3 regions of the Bradyrhizobium sp. MV1.5 genome follow, and region 2 is predicted to be linked to each of the others. Evidence: predicted binding sites of a transcription regulator. Region 2 holds the regulator's gene; each other region holds the start of a gene.

What was found. The regulator PhoB, encoded in region 2, activates phosphate uptake and scavenging genes when phosphate is short. The targets are predictions, from matches to a motif close to TGTCATNNANCTGTCAT.
Region 1: a site for PhoB is predicted at 1,954-1,970, ahead of AC0L2J_RS07005 (Orn/Lys/Arg family decarboxylase). Genes of this name have one in related genera too.
Region 3: a site for PhoB is predicted at 1,535-1,551, ahead of AC0L2J_RS03385 (acetoacetate decarboxylase). Genes of this name have one in related genera too.

What each region holds. Positions count from the first base shown of each region.
Region 1 is NZ_JBVVPL010000005.1:131,015-135,582, reverse strand. Features, by position in the region: gene AC0L2J_RS07005 (Orn/Lys/Arg family decarboxylase) at 1-1,909, opposite strand, end outside; gene AC0L2J_RS07000 (xanthine dehydrogenase family protein molybdopterin-binding subunit) at 2,013-4,214, opposite strand; gene AC0L2J_RS06995 (FAD binding domain-containing protein) at 4,222-4,568, opposite strand, start outside.
Region 2 is NZ_JBVVPL010000026.1:51,265-55,832, reverse strand. Features, by position in the region: gene pstB (phosphate ABC transporter ATP-binding protein PstB) at 1-407, shown strand, start outside; gene phoU (phosphate signaling complex protein PhoU) at 418-1,134, shown strand; gene phoB (phosphate regulon transcriptional regulator PhoB) at 1,149-1,856, shown strand; gene AC0L2J_RS23015 (GcrA family cell cycle regulator) at 2,082-2,594, opposite strand; gene AC0L2J_RS23010 (aspartate aminotransferase family protein) at 3,050-4,252, shown strand; gene argF (ornithine carbamoyltransferase) at 4,252-4,568, shown strand, end outside.
Region 3 is NZ_JBVVPL010000002.1:269,291-273,858, forward strand. Features, by position in the region: gene AC0L2J_RS03380 (transporter) at 1-467, opposite strand, end outside; gene AC0L2J_RS03385 (acetoacetate decarboxylase) at 577-1,359, opposite strand; gene AC0L2J_RS03390 (patatin-like phospholipase family protein) at 1,592-2,755, shown strand; gene AC0L2J_RS03395 (IclR family transcriptional regulator) at 2,892-3,689, opposite strand; gene AC0L2J_RS03400 (aminotransferase class V-fold PLP-dependent enzyme) at 3,923-4,568, shown strand, end outside.

The DNA of each region.
Region 1 (4,568 bases), on a different contig from region 2:
CGTCCGCAAGCAGCGCATTGTCGTCGTGCAGCCGCTTGAAGGCGACGAGACCGGAGATCAGCGTGCCCGCCTTGCTTGCCTCGACGCCCGGAGTAAGCAGGAAGAGCAGGGAGTTGAGGTCGTTCTTCTCGGGGACGATGCGGTTCTCGCGCAGATATTGCGCGACGACCGGAGCGGGGATGCCGTGATCGACATAGCCGCCGGTGATGCGATCGAAGCCGGGCGTGAGCAGCGTCAGCTTGTTCGGATCGGTCATGGCGAAGCCCTCGCTGAGGCCAGGGAAGCCATGCCAGGCGCTGTCGGGGGAGAGCTGCCACAGCGCAGGATTGGTGGCGAGCTCGTCGGTGGAGAGTGTTTCCCAGGCGACGTTGTGCGAAGCGCCGGCGTGGCTGACATCGGGAATGGCGACGCGATCGGGGACGAAGGGTTCGAAGAACCAGCGCCTGTCCGGATTCTGCTCCTTCTCCTCGAACTCCCTGCGCATCGCGCGGATCTTCTTGCGCAGCTCGATGCCGAGCCGGATGGTGTCGTCCCACAGCACTTCGCCGGAGCGGCCCTTCATCATCTGCGCGCCGACGTCGAGCGAGGCGAACAGCGGGTAGAATGGCGACGTGGAAGCGTGCTGCATGAAACTTTCATTGAAGCGGCGGTGCTCGACGCGTCGCTTCTGGCCGCGGATGTGACGATCCTTGATGTGGATTTGGGATGCCTGCGAGAAGCTCGCAAGCTGCTTGTGGGTCGACTGCGTCGCGATGATCCCGGGTGCCTCGGGGGGAAGGTTCGCCAGCCCCATGGCGAAGCGGCCCGCATAGAGCGGGTGGAACTTCATGAAGCCGGCCCAGGCCTCGTCGAACAGGATGTACTCGCAGAGATGGCCGATGCGCTTCAAGATCATCTCGGCGCTGTGGATGGTGCCGTCATAGGTGCACTGCTCGACCACGGCGACGCGGAACGGCCGTTCCTTGCGCCAGGCGTCCTTGTCCGTGACCAGGGGATGATTGCGGATTGCCTCGCGCAAGGTTTTCTCGTCGAGCATATCCCAGCGCATCGGGCCGATCAGGCCCCAGGCATTCCGGATGGTCGGCACGTAGACCGGGACGCCGCCATTGATCATCAGCGCGCCATGATGGGCGGCCTTGTGATTGTTGCGGTCGAACAGTACGAGATCGCCGTCGGTGACGAGGGCGCCGAGCGCAACCTTGTTCGAGGTCGAGGTTCCATTGAGCACGAAGTAGGTCTTTTCCGCGCCAAAGATCTGGGCGGCTTCCTTCTGTGCCTTCAACGCCGGTCCTTCATGGGTGAGGAGGTCGCCCAGGTCGAGCACGGAATTGTCGAGATCGTCGCGGAACACGGACTCGCCGAGATGTTCGACGAAGACCCGTCCGATGGGGCTGCGGTTGTAGAACACGCCGCCATTGTGGCCCGGACAGGTCCAGAGCTGGTTGCCCTCCTCGGCATAGTCGACCAGCGCGCCGAAGAACGGCGTCTTCAGCGTCTCCGCATATTGCTTCAGACGGCTGATCAGGTTCTTGGCGATGAAGGTCGGTGTCTCCTCCGACAGGAAGACATAACCGTCGATGAAGTCGAGCACCTCGACCGGGAGATCCTCGAACCGCTTGCGCCGGATCAGGAGGATGATCGGGAAATCGAGGCCGCGTCGCCGCATCAAATTGATCAGCGCCGAGGTCTTGCCCTCCAGGCCCTTCTTGCCCCAATCCACCACCATGCAGCCGATCGCGGCATCGGTCTGCACCGCCATCTCCGCGTCCTCCAGCTTGCGGGCGCGAACGACCTCGAAGCCGGAACGCTGGATCTCCTCGATGATCTGGTTGAAGCGCACGCCTTCGAGGTCGTCGGCGTCGAACACAGGTGCGGCGAACAGGAAGTTGAAGCGCTTGAAATAGTCCATTGTCCATCCCGAATGTGCGAGACCGACAGGTCTCGACACATTTGATGACAGCTGGATGACAGGGGGCGCGATCCCGAGCGGGCCGGGTCGGATGACCGGCGGCTCAGTCGAGTAGCTTGTCCAGTGTGATCGGGAAGCGGCGGATGCGTTTGCCGGTGGCATGATAGACGGCGTTCGCGATCGCGGCGGGGACGCCGACGATGCCGATCTCGCCCAATCCCTTGATGCCGAGCTTGTTGATACGATTGTCCGGCTCGTCGACGAAGATCACGTCGATGTCGTGAACATCCGCATTCACGGGAATATGGTACTCGGCGATGTTGGCGTTCATGATCCGGCCAAAGCGGTGATCCATCACCGTCTCCTCGTGCAGTGCCATCCCGATTCCCCAGACCACGCTGCCCATGATCTGGCTGCGGCCAGTCTTGGTGTTGAGAATCCGCCCGGCCGCGACGGCGCTCACGACCCGCGTCACGCGGATGACGCCCAGCTCTTCGTCCACCTTGACCTCGGCAAAGACGGCTGAATGGGTATTGCGCGCGTGCTTCTTGTCCTCACCGAACTGGTTGAGCTTTTCCTTCTCGATGCGTTCGACGCCGCCATGGCGCATCGCGTCGGCGATCGAGACCGCACGGCTGGTGTCGCTGGCCCCGGCAATGCTGCCGTCGATCAGGACCGTATCGGCCAACTCGGCGCCGGCAAGCGGCGAGCCTGGGATTTTCCCGGCCAGACCTAACAGCTCCTTGCGCACCTCCTCGGCGGCTGCGAGCACCGCATGTGCGCTCGAGGCAGCCATCCAGGAGCCGCCCTCGACCGGCGCCTGCGGCAGACTGGAATCTGCGAGCCTGACGCTGATGTTCTCGATCGGCAGGCCCAGCGCATCGGCCGCGACCTGCGCGACAATGGTGTAGGTGCCGGTGCCGATGTCGGATGCGGCGCAGGACACCTCGGCATGTCCGTTCGACGTCAGCACGATACGGACGGCGACCGGCATCTGCAGTGCTTCCCACACACCCGTCGCCATGCCCCAGCCGACCAGATCCTTGCCGTCGCGCATCGAGCGCGGTGCAGGATTGCGCTTGCTCCAGCCGAAGGCGTCCGCGCCGCGCGCGTAGCATTCGCGCAACTGCTTGCTGGTGTAGGGCAGGTTTTCGCTCTGGTCGCGATCCGAGTAGCACTTCAGCCGCAGCTCGACCGGGTCGAGCTTGAGTGCCGCCGCGAGTTCGTCCATCGCGCATTCGAGCGCGCAGACGCCCGACGCCGCGCCCGGTGCGCGCGTGTCGCAGGGTGTGGAGACGTCAAGGTGAACCAGCTTGTGGGAGAAGCGGCTGTTCGGGCTCTTGTAGAGCTGTTCAGCCCAGCCGGTATCGTTGCGCGCAAAATCCTCATAGCGCGAGGTGACGGCAATGGCCTCGTGCGTGACCGCATCGAGCGTACCGTCGGACATTGCGCCCAGCCCGACGCGCTCGATGGTCATCGGCCGGTAGCCGAGCCCATACATCTGCTGCCGCGTCAGCACGACGCGAACGGACCGCTTCAGCGCGAGCGCGCCGAGCGTTGCCAGTACCACCTGATATTGCGGCCGCAAACCGGAGCCGAAGGCGCCGCCGACGTATGGCGAGACCACGCGAATGTCATCGGGCATCTTGTCGAACACGCCGCAGAGAAATTTGTGGACGTTCTGGACGCCTTGAGTCTTGTCGTAGATCGTCAGCTTGCCACTGCTGTCCCAGACCGCCGTGGTCGCATAGAGTTCCATCGGGTTGTGATGCTCGGTCGGTATCACGTAGTCCGCCTCGTGGCGCACATCAGCTTCCGCAAGGGCGGCTGCGGCGTCGCCGCGCGGCTTATGCGGCTTGTCCTTCTCGGCAGCGTTGCTGCGCTCGCCTTCGAGGTCGGTCGCAAAACCATGCTGCTCATATTCGACCCGCACCAGCGTCGCGGCGAATTTCGCGGTTTCCCAGTCCCCCGCGACGACAAGTGCGATCGGCTGGCCGTTGAACTTGATCGTGTCATCGTAAAGCGGACGGAAAGGCGACCCGTCCGGTGCAACCTCGTCCTTCCAGGACTCGTCGCTGTCGGCGAGCGGCGGACGGTTCGCATGCGTGAGCACGTCGAGCACGCCCTCGACCTGCAGCGCCGCACTGCTGTCGAGGCGTGCAATGCGCCCGCGTGGAATGGTGGCCTCGACGACAAAGCCATGGAGGAGCCTGTCGGCCGGAAATTCGCCGGCGTATTTGGCGGCCCCGGTGACCTTGGCCCGGCCGTCGACACGCGACGTCGGCGTTCCCACATAAGCGTTCATAGGGTCCTCACGCGATCTTCTTGTGGGCCTGGGATTGCGGCGTGGCGTTCGCCGCCTGTGTCAGCGTCCGCACGATGGCCCGGCGTGCGAGTTCGACCTTGAAGCCGTTATGGGAGCGGGCCGTTGCTCCCTGGAGCAAGAGTTCCGCGACGCGGGCGAAATGGTCGGGCGTCGCAGCCTGGCCGCGCAACGCCGCTTCGGCTTCGAGGCTGCGCCAAGGCTTGTGAGCCACGCCGCCGAGCGCCACGCGTGCCCCGCTGATCGCGTTGCCCTGCAATTCGAGCGCGGCGGCAACCGAGACCACAGCAAAAGCATAGGACATGCGGTCGCGAATTTTCAGATAGCTGTAGTTTT
Region 2 (4,568 bases):
AGTCCGAGATGGACGGCCGCGTCGAGAAGGCGCTGCGCGGCGGCGCACTGTGGAACGAGGTCAAGGACAAGCTCAACGCCTCCGGCCTGTCGCTCTCCGGCGGCCAGCAGCAGCGCCTCTGCATCGCCCGCACCGTCGCGGTGCGGCCCGAGGTGATCCTGTTCGACGAACCCTGTTCGGCGCTCGACCCGATCTCGACCGCCAAGGTCGAGGAGCTGATCCAGGAGCTGTCCGAGGATTACACGATCGCGATCGTCACCCATAACATGCAGCAGGCGGCGCGCGTCTCCGACAAGACCGCCTTCATGTATCTCGGCGAGCTGATCGAGTTCGACGATACCAGCAAGATCTTCACGTCGCCGACCGACCGGCGCACGCAGGATTACATCACCGGCCGGTTCGGCTAGGAGACGCGACATGGCTTCCGAACATACCGCAAAGGCTTTCGACACCGACCTCCAGGAACTCACCCGCCTGGTTGCGGAGATGGGCGGGATCGCCGAACGCATGATCGTCGAGTCCGTCGACGCACTGATCCGCCGCGACGTCCCGCTCGGGCAGCGCGTCGTCGCAACCGACACCGAGCTCGACGCGCTGCAGAAGCGCATCGAGGAGCGCGCGGTGCTCACCATCGCCCGCCGCCAGCCGATGGCGGTCGATCTGCGCGAGATCGTTGGTGCCATGCGCGTCGCGACCGATCTCGAGCGCATCGGCGACCTCGCCAAGAACATGGGTAAGCGCGTCGCGGCGCTGGAGACGGACTTCCATCCGCTCAAGCTGTTCCGCGGCCTCGAGCACATGACCGACCTCGTGCAGCAGCAGGTCAAGTCGGTGCTGGACGCCTATGCCGCGCATGATCTGCCAGCGGCGATGGCGGTGTGGAAGGGCGACGAGGAAGTCGACGCCATTTGCACCTCGCTGTTCCGCGAGCTCCTCACCTACATGATGGAGGATCCGCGCAACATCTCGTTCTGTATCCATTTGATGTTCTGCGCCAAGAACATCGAGCGGATCGGCGACCACGCCACCAACATCGCCGAGACCGTGTTCTACATGATCGAGGGCCAGGCGATCACCGACAAGCGGCCGAAGGGCGACATGACGACCTTCGCCAACACGGTACCGAACACTTAAGGAGCGACGACCCGATGGGCGCACGCATTATGGTGGTTGAGGACGAGGAAGCCCTGACCGAGCTTCTCCGCTACAACCTCGAAGGCGACGGCTATGACGTCGAGACGGTGATGCGCGGCGACGACGCCGACACCCGTCTCAAGGAGCACATTCCTGATCTGATCGTGCTCGACTGGATGCTGCCGGGCCTGTCAGGCATCGAATTGTGCCGGCGGCTTCGCACCCGTCCCGAGACCAAGCAGCTCCCGATCATCATGCTCACCGCGCGCGGCGAGGAGAGCGAGCGGGTGCGGGGTCTTGCGACCGGCGCCGACGATTACATCGTCAAGCCGTTCTCGGTGCCGGAGCTGCTGGCGCGCGTGAAGGGCCTGCTGCGGCGCGCAAGCCCGGAGCGGCTCGCCACCGTCCTTGCTTTTGGCGACATCGAGCTCGACCGCGACAAGCGCCGCGTGGCGCGCTCGGGCCGGCCGATCGATCTCGGTCCGACCGAATATCGCCTGCTGGAGTTCTTCCTGGAGCACCCGGGGCGGGTGTTCTCGCGCGAGCAACTGCTCGACAGCGTCTGGGGCCGCGACATCTATATCGACGAGCGCACCGTCGACGTGCATATCGGCCGCCTGCGCAAGCTGCTCAATCTCGGCCGCGAGCAGGACCCGATCCGCACCGTCCGCGGCGCCGGCTACGCGCTGGATGATCGCTTCGCGAAGGCGGAGCAGGTGTAGGGTTGCAGGCTTGTTTGCTGGCGAGCTGTCCCCGAATTCTCCGACGTCGTCCCGGACAAGCGAGCGAAGCGAGCGCCGATCCGGGACCCATAACCACCGAACGTGGTTTGGCGAAGACTCGGAGTGACCCCTTCCGCGCAACAACTGCGTGCTCGGAGTATGGGTCCTGGCTTTCGCCAGGACGACACTCCAATTGAACTGTCTTCGCGCGACGACTTGCCGTGATTAGCGCGGACCCGGCTTCACCGGTGCGCGGCGCCGATCCGACGCCGGCTGGTACGCGACGCGCGAGTGCTGGGCGCAATAGGGCAGGCCGGACAGCGCCCTTCCACCGCAGAAGAAGAAGTCCGGGCTGGAGGGATCGCCGACCGGCCAGTGGCAGGTCGCCTCGTTCAATTCCAGCAGCGACAGCCGCTGGCTCATTGGCACCACGTTGTCGTAGGTGACCGGATCCGGCTCCGCCTCGACCTCAAACGCCTGCGCCAGCGCGGTGTTGCCGCGCGAGATCGGGCGGCTCACCCGCATCATGTGCTGCGCGGGGCGCGCCTTGCGCGGCCGGGGCGCTGCCGATGATGGGCTCTTGGCGCGGCCCGAAAGGCCGAGCCTGTGCACTTTGCCGATCACGGCATTGCGGGTCACATTGCCGAGCTCCGCCGCGATCTGGCTGGCCGAAAGTCCGGCCTCCCAGAGCTTTTTCAGCTGCTCGACGCGATCATCGGACCAGGTCAAAACCGTCATTGCACCCTTTCCCTCGCTGCGCGCCAGCCATCCTGGGGCCTCGCAGCGAATGCCTAAGCCTTCAAAAACCCGTGCCGCCAGAATCCCTTAAGGCTCGCCGGGCGCGTCTTGAACGCCCGAACGTTTACGCCGGTACATAAGGACTTAAAGATCAGAACCACTGCACGAGATGTCGTATCTGACAATCCAAACGCTACAATATGGCGTGACTCCCGCGCAAGAGTCCGCCGACTCGCTTCCACATGTTCCGTGGCTAAATCCCGCAAAATCGGCACCGCAAGACTACGGATTCAGCGTTTCGCGAGGCTTTCCGGGCGGCATTGACACCCGTTTCACCAGGCCTAAGATAGTCGTGCGTGCCGCCCTCAAGAGGCGGCACGTTTCGTTTTCCGGGCCGGTCGATGGTGCGTTGCGCAATGCACGCTCACGCCGTCCGCAACATTCAAGTGACCGTCATGACTAACAGCGCAGCGCCGCATTTGCTCCCCGTTTTCGCCAGGTCCGACCTCGGTTTCGAGCGTGGCGAAGGCTGCTGGCTGATCGCGACCAATGGCGAGCGCTATCTGGATTTCACCTCAGGGGTGGCGGTGAATGCACTCGGCCATGCCCATCCGGCGCTGGTCGCGGCGTTGCAGGAGCAGGCCACGAAGCTCTGGCACATGTCGAACCTGTTCCAGAGCCCGGACGGCGAAAAGCTCGCCGCGCGCCTGTGCAATGAAAGTTTCGCGGACTTCGTGTTCTTCTGCAATTCCGGCGCCGAAGCGCTGGAATGCGTGATCAAGGTCGTGCGCCGCTATCACGCGGCAAAGGGCCATCCAGACCGCTATCGCATGATCACCTTCGAAGGCGCCTTCCACGGCCGCACGCTGGCGACGCTGGCCGCGACGGGTTCGGCAAAATATCTCGAAGGTTTCGGCCCTCCGATGGAGGGCTTCGACCAGGTTGCGCATGGCGATCTCGACGCGGTGAAAAAGGCGATCGGTCCGCAGACCGCCGGCATCCTGATCGAGCCGATCCAGGGCGAAGGCGGTGTGCGTTCGGCAACGCCCGCCTTCTTGAGGGCGTTGCGCCAGCTCTGCGACGAGAAGGGTTTGTTGCTCGCCTTCGACGAGGTGCAGACCGGCATGGGCCGCACCGGCGATCTGTTCGCGTACCGCCGCCTTGGCGTCGAACCCGACGTGATGTCGCTGGCCAAGGCGCTCGGTGGCGGCTTTCCGATCGGCGCCTGCCTTGCGACCGCGGAAGCGGCGTCCGGCATGACGCCGGGCTCGCACGGCTCGACCTTCGGCGGCAATCCGCTCGCGATCGCCGCTGCGAACGCCGTGCTCGACGTCATGCTCAAGCCCGGATTCTTCGACCACGTGCAGAGGATGTCGCTGCTGCTGAAGCAGAAGCTCGCCTCCGTGATCGACCGTCATAGCGATGTCGTCAGCGAAGTGCGCGGCGAGGGCCTCCTGATCGGCATCAAGGCCGTGGTGCCTTCCGGCGATCTCGTTGCCGCCTTGCGCGACCAAAAGCTGCTCACCGTCGGTGCCGGCGACAATGTCGTGCGTTTCCTGCCGCCTTTGATCGTCACCGAAGCCGAGATCGAGGACAGCGTCGGGCGGCTCGAGCGCGCCTGCACCGCGTTGTCCGGCAACAAGCGGGCGGCAAGCTGATGAGCAAGTCGCCCGATAAAGCACCCAAGAAAACACCGAAGCACTTTCTCGATATCAACGAGCTGCCGCTGTCGGAGCTCAAGCGCATGCTGGCCGCGTCCTCCGCGATGAAGGCGAAGCAGAAGGCGCATCAGCCGGTCAGGCCGCTCGAAGGCAAGACCCTGGCGATGATCTTCGAGCGCCCCTCGACGCGGACGCGGGTGTCTTTCGATGTCGCCATGCGCCAGCTCGGCGGCGAGCCCATCATGCTCACCGGCGCCGAGATGCAGCTCGGTCGCGGCGAGACCATCGCCGACACCGCGCGCGTGCTGTCGCG
Region 3 (4,568 bases), on a different contig from region 2:
TCGAGGAGATGGGCGACATTGTCGACGCGGTAGCCGCCTTCGAGCACCCGGCGTGTCGCGTCCGCCGAGCACAGCGCCTGATGGCGGCCGCTGATCAGGAGCCGCTCGGTCATGGCGAAGCGCAGGAACGCGGTCTCCTCCGTCGCGCTGCCGATGTCGCGTACGAGGTCGGAGAACACGCCGTAGATGCAGTGATCGATGACGTGAAGCTGCTGGAAGGTGTCGTTGGACAGCAAGAGCTCGCGCGCAAGCGGCGGCAGCTGTGACGCGGCGATCCACGGCCGTGAACGCGTGTCCGTGAGGTTGAAATGCAGCCAGAGCCGGCCGTCGTGACTGAACTCGATCGGCTGGTCGATCGGCAGCGCTTCGGCACCGCCGTCGCTGTGGAGGCGGAACGCCCACACCAGGCCGGGAATGCCAGACACGGAATCCGATATCGCGCTGACACGCTTTGCCGGCTCAGCCATGACCAACCCCAACCGTCAACGAATGCCCCGCTCCGGAAGATGGCTGACGCCTCTTCCGGACCCACGCGGGTACTCAATTACGGCATTGTTACAGTTTGATGATGACGCCCTACTCGGCCGCCAGCGCCGTCGAGGCCGCCGCCTCGGCTTCCCTGATGTAGTCGTGCACGACGCGGCCGAACGGCAGCGTCAGGTCGGCGATGTAATGATGCGCGCCGAGGCAGCGGCGGACCGGGAAATCAGCGACGGGCGCGTTGACATGCGGCACCAGATGCAGCCGGCCGGGCCCCATCCAGGAGCCCTTCGGCACGATGTCGATGAGGTTGATCGCGACGAGCTGGCAGATCTCGAGGCGGCCGTCGACGCCGGGGATCATCTTCAGATTGATCTGCGTCTTCGACAGCGTCGCCCGGGTCAGATCGCCGTTGCCGGCCATGCTCTCGTGCTTGTAGCCCATCGTGCCCATGGCGACGAGCTGGCCGGCATATTCCAGCGTGCCCGTCAGCGTGTCCTTGACGATCTCGAGTTTGGGATGCGCGTATTTCTTGGGAAAGCCCCAGATCTCGCGGCCGGCGGCGATCGGCGGATCATCGTCCAGATACATCTGCGAGACGAAGTTGACCTCCTCGCCGTGCAGGCGCGCGGGGATGACGAGGCCGGACTCGGTGTAGCTGCCGAAGCCGGAGGAGTCCGGCATCCTGATCCATTCGTAATGCACGATCGGCTGATCGATCGGCTCCAGCGGCTCAGGCAGGCCGGCGCGGATGAGGTCCGGATCGGTCTCGTAGGTGATGACGAGGAATTCGCGGTTGACGAAGCGATAGGGCCCGGCCGGATAGCTCGGCCCGGCCGCCGGCATCGACGGAAGTCTCAGCAAATCTTCCCTGCGCATCGCTGGTCTCTCCTCTCGTGGCGCTCACGTGATGCCCACCCGGCGGCGTCAGGCGGCGATGCAGAGTGCTAGCCGCCGTCATTGACTGCGATGTGAAGGATTTCCGTCAGCCGCACGACCGCAGCCATTCCCAAGGCGATCATGGTGCATGCAAGCGATGCATCGGCGCCAGAATTGTCATTACGCCGTCACCGCCGGACGCAATCGTTCGGCGAAACAGGGAGCACCGACCATGGACGCCCGCACATATCAGACACATCAGCCTTCTTCACGAGGCTGGCGGCCCGAGCGCTGCGACCGCGTCGCGCTGGTGCTGCAAGGTGGCGGCGCGCTCGGCGCCTATCAGGCCGGCGTCTACCAGGCGCTGCACGAGGCCGGCATCGAGCCCGACTGGGTCTGCGGCGTCTCGATCGGCGCGATCAACTCCGCCATCATCGCCGGCAACAAGCCGGAGAAGCGGCTCGAGGCGCTGCGCATTTTCTGGGAGCGCATCACCAACCGCAAGATCTGGCACTACACGCCTGACGGCGACATCTTTCGCCAGTGGCGCAATCTCACCAGCGCCTGGATGACGTCGGCGATGGGCCAGCCGGGCTTCTTCAGCCCGCATCAAGTCAATCCATGGCTCAGCCCGGTCGGAGCCCGGACCGCCACCAGCTATTACGACACGATGCCGCTGAAGGAGAGCCTGCTCGAACTCGTCGACTTCGACCTCATCAACGAGAAGAAGGTTCGCTTCGCAGTCGGCGCCGTGAACGTGCTCTCCGGCAATTTCATCTATTTCGACAATTCCCATGACGAGATCGAGCCGGAGCACATCATGGCTTCCGGCGCCCTGCCCCCGGCACTGCCGATGGTACGGATCGGCACCGATCATTTCTGGGACGGCGGCATCGTCTCCAATACGCCGCTCCAGCACCTGCTCGACCAGGAGGACGCGCTCAATTCGCTGGTGTTCCAGGTCGACCTGTTCAGCGCGCGGGGCGTGCTGCCGCGCTCGATCCAGGACGTGATGGCCCGCCACAAGGACATCATGTATTCCTCGCGCACCCGCCACAACACCGACGTCTACCGCCGCACCCACAACCTCAAGGTCCTGCTCTACAAGGCCTTGGCGAAGCTGCCCGACGAGCAGCTCTCCGAGGAGGAGCGCAAACTCAAGTCGAGCCTGCGCCACATGCCGGAGATCGCGATCCTGCATCTGATCTACCAGCAGAAGGCCTATGAAGGCGACGCCAAGGACCACGAATTCTCGGGCACCTCGATGCGCGAGCACTGGACCTCCGGCTACGAAGACACCAAGCGCACCCTCAAGCGCCGCGACTGGATCAAGATGCCCGACGAAGGCATGGGGCTGGTGGTGCACGATGTGCACCGGGAGACGGAAAGCGCGTGAGCAACGCGCCCCGCGGGGCGCGCTCAAACAAAAAGTGCGAAAACAACCCCATGCACAGTAGCCGGGGCGTGGCAAATCAATGACTTACGTTTTACCGAAAACGATTTGACTCGTCGGGCAAAACAGGAGCAGGATGTCATCGTCGGGCATCTGCGTCATCATCGTCATCAACCTGCAAAATGGTCTCCGACAGCAGAGCGGCAGCCTTTTGCAGCGGGCCTATGAACCGGTCCAACTCGACGAAGCTGACGCGTGCCACCGGCACGGAGACGCCCAGGCAAGCGATCAGCTCTCGATCCGGGGACAGGATGGGCACGGCACACCCCACCACGCCTTTCACGTACTCTTCGTTCGTTTTGGCCCAGCCGCGCTGCCGCGTCTCTTCGAGCACCTTCATTAGCGCGTGGACATCGACAATCGTCGTTTCAGTGAATTTGATCAGAGCGAGTGCGTGGCACAGCTTCACCCGCGTCCGCTCGGGCAATCCGCTCATGTAGATCTTTCCGGTGGACGTGCAGTGTAGCGGCGCCGCTTCTCCCGGATTGAACTGAAGACCTTGCGGCTCCGAAACGCGAACGCTGTCCACATAGGCGACGGAATTATCGCGCACGACGCCGATCTCGCATTGTTCACCGATTTCTGCCGCGACCGCTCGAAGCACCGCGTGCCGCCGCGCTGTGCGGAAGGCCGCTCCGATCACAGTCGCGGATAGCGTGACGAGTTGATTACCCACAACGTAACGCTTGGTCCCCAACGCCTTCTGAAGCAGTCCGCGGCCTTCAAGATTTCCGATCAACCTGTGCGCCGTTGGAAGAGGCAGCGAGAGAGCCTTGGCGATCTCTGCCGCTGAGACGGCTTTGCGTTGGTCAGCCACATGCCGAACGATCGCGAGGGCGCGGTCCAAGGGTCCATCCCTCTCAACTTGCTTCGTCATTTCCCTACCGGTTGGGATTGGCAGCAAAATACACTGCATCCAATAATTATCATTTTTCGGAATAAAATCTATTGATATTCGACAATTCCATTTGTCCAAATCCGGAAAGCTCATATTCTTGGCGCTGTCGGCGATTGACTAGAACTTGTGCAGCGCGGTCTCGCCGTTTCGAAATGTCGCTTCGTCGCATGGCCGACCGCCAAGTCCGACGGCGCGCTCAACAGGAGATGTGTATGTCTCGTCACTACGACGTGGACGCCGTGAGGAAGGAATTCCCTGCCGTTGAACGGATGGTTTATCTGGACTCGGGATTTCAAACGCCGCTCGCGCGCCCGGTGAGAGCCGCGATCGAGCTCTTCCTTCGCGAGGGCTTCGAGACGGCTGGCCCGAAGAGCGTCTGGCTCGACCGGGTGGAGCAGACCCGCGCCAAGGTCGCTCGCTTTCTCGGCGTGACTGCCGATGAGATCGCCTTCACGAAAAACACGTCGGAAAGCATGAACATCGCGGCAAACGCATTGCCGCTCCAGGCCGGTGACAATGTCCTGATGGTCCACGGCGATCATCCGAACAACGCCTACGCGTTCCTCAATCTGCAACGGAAGGGCGTCGAAATTCGCTTCATTCCGATGACGGATATCGTCGATGCCGACAGCTTTGCTCCCTTCATTGACGACAAGACGCGCGCAATCTCGATGTCGCATGTGACCTTCCATGCCGGTCACCGCTTTGACATCGAGAGCGTCGGCGCGATGTGCGCCAGGAAGAAGCTCTACTTTGTCGTCGATGTGATGCAGGCGATCGGCGTCGTACCTGTTGATGCGAAGGCGATCGGCGCCAGCTTCATCGGCTCCGGCAGCCACAAGGGATTGCTCGTTCCGC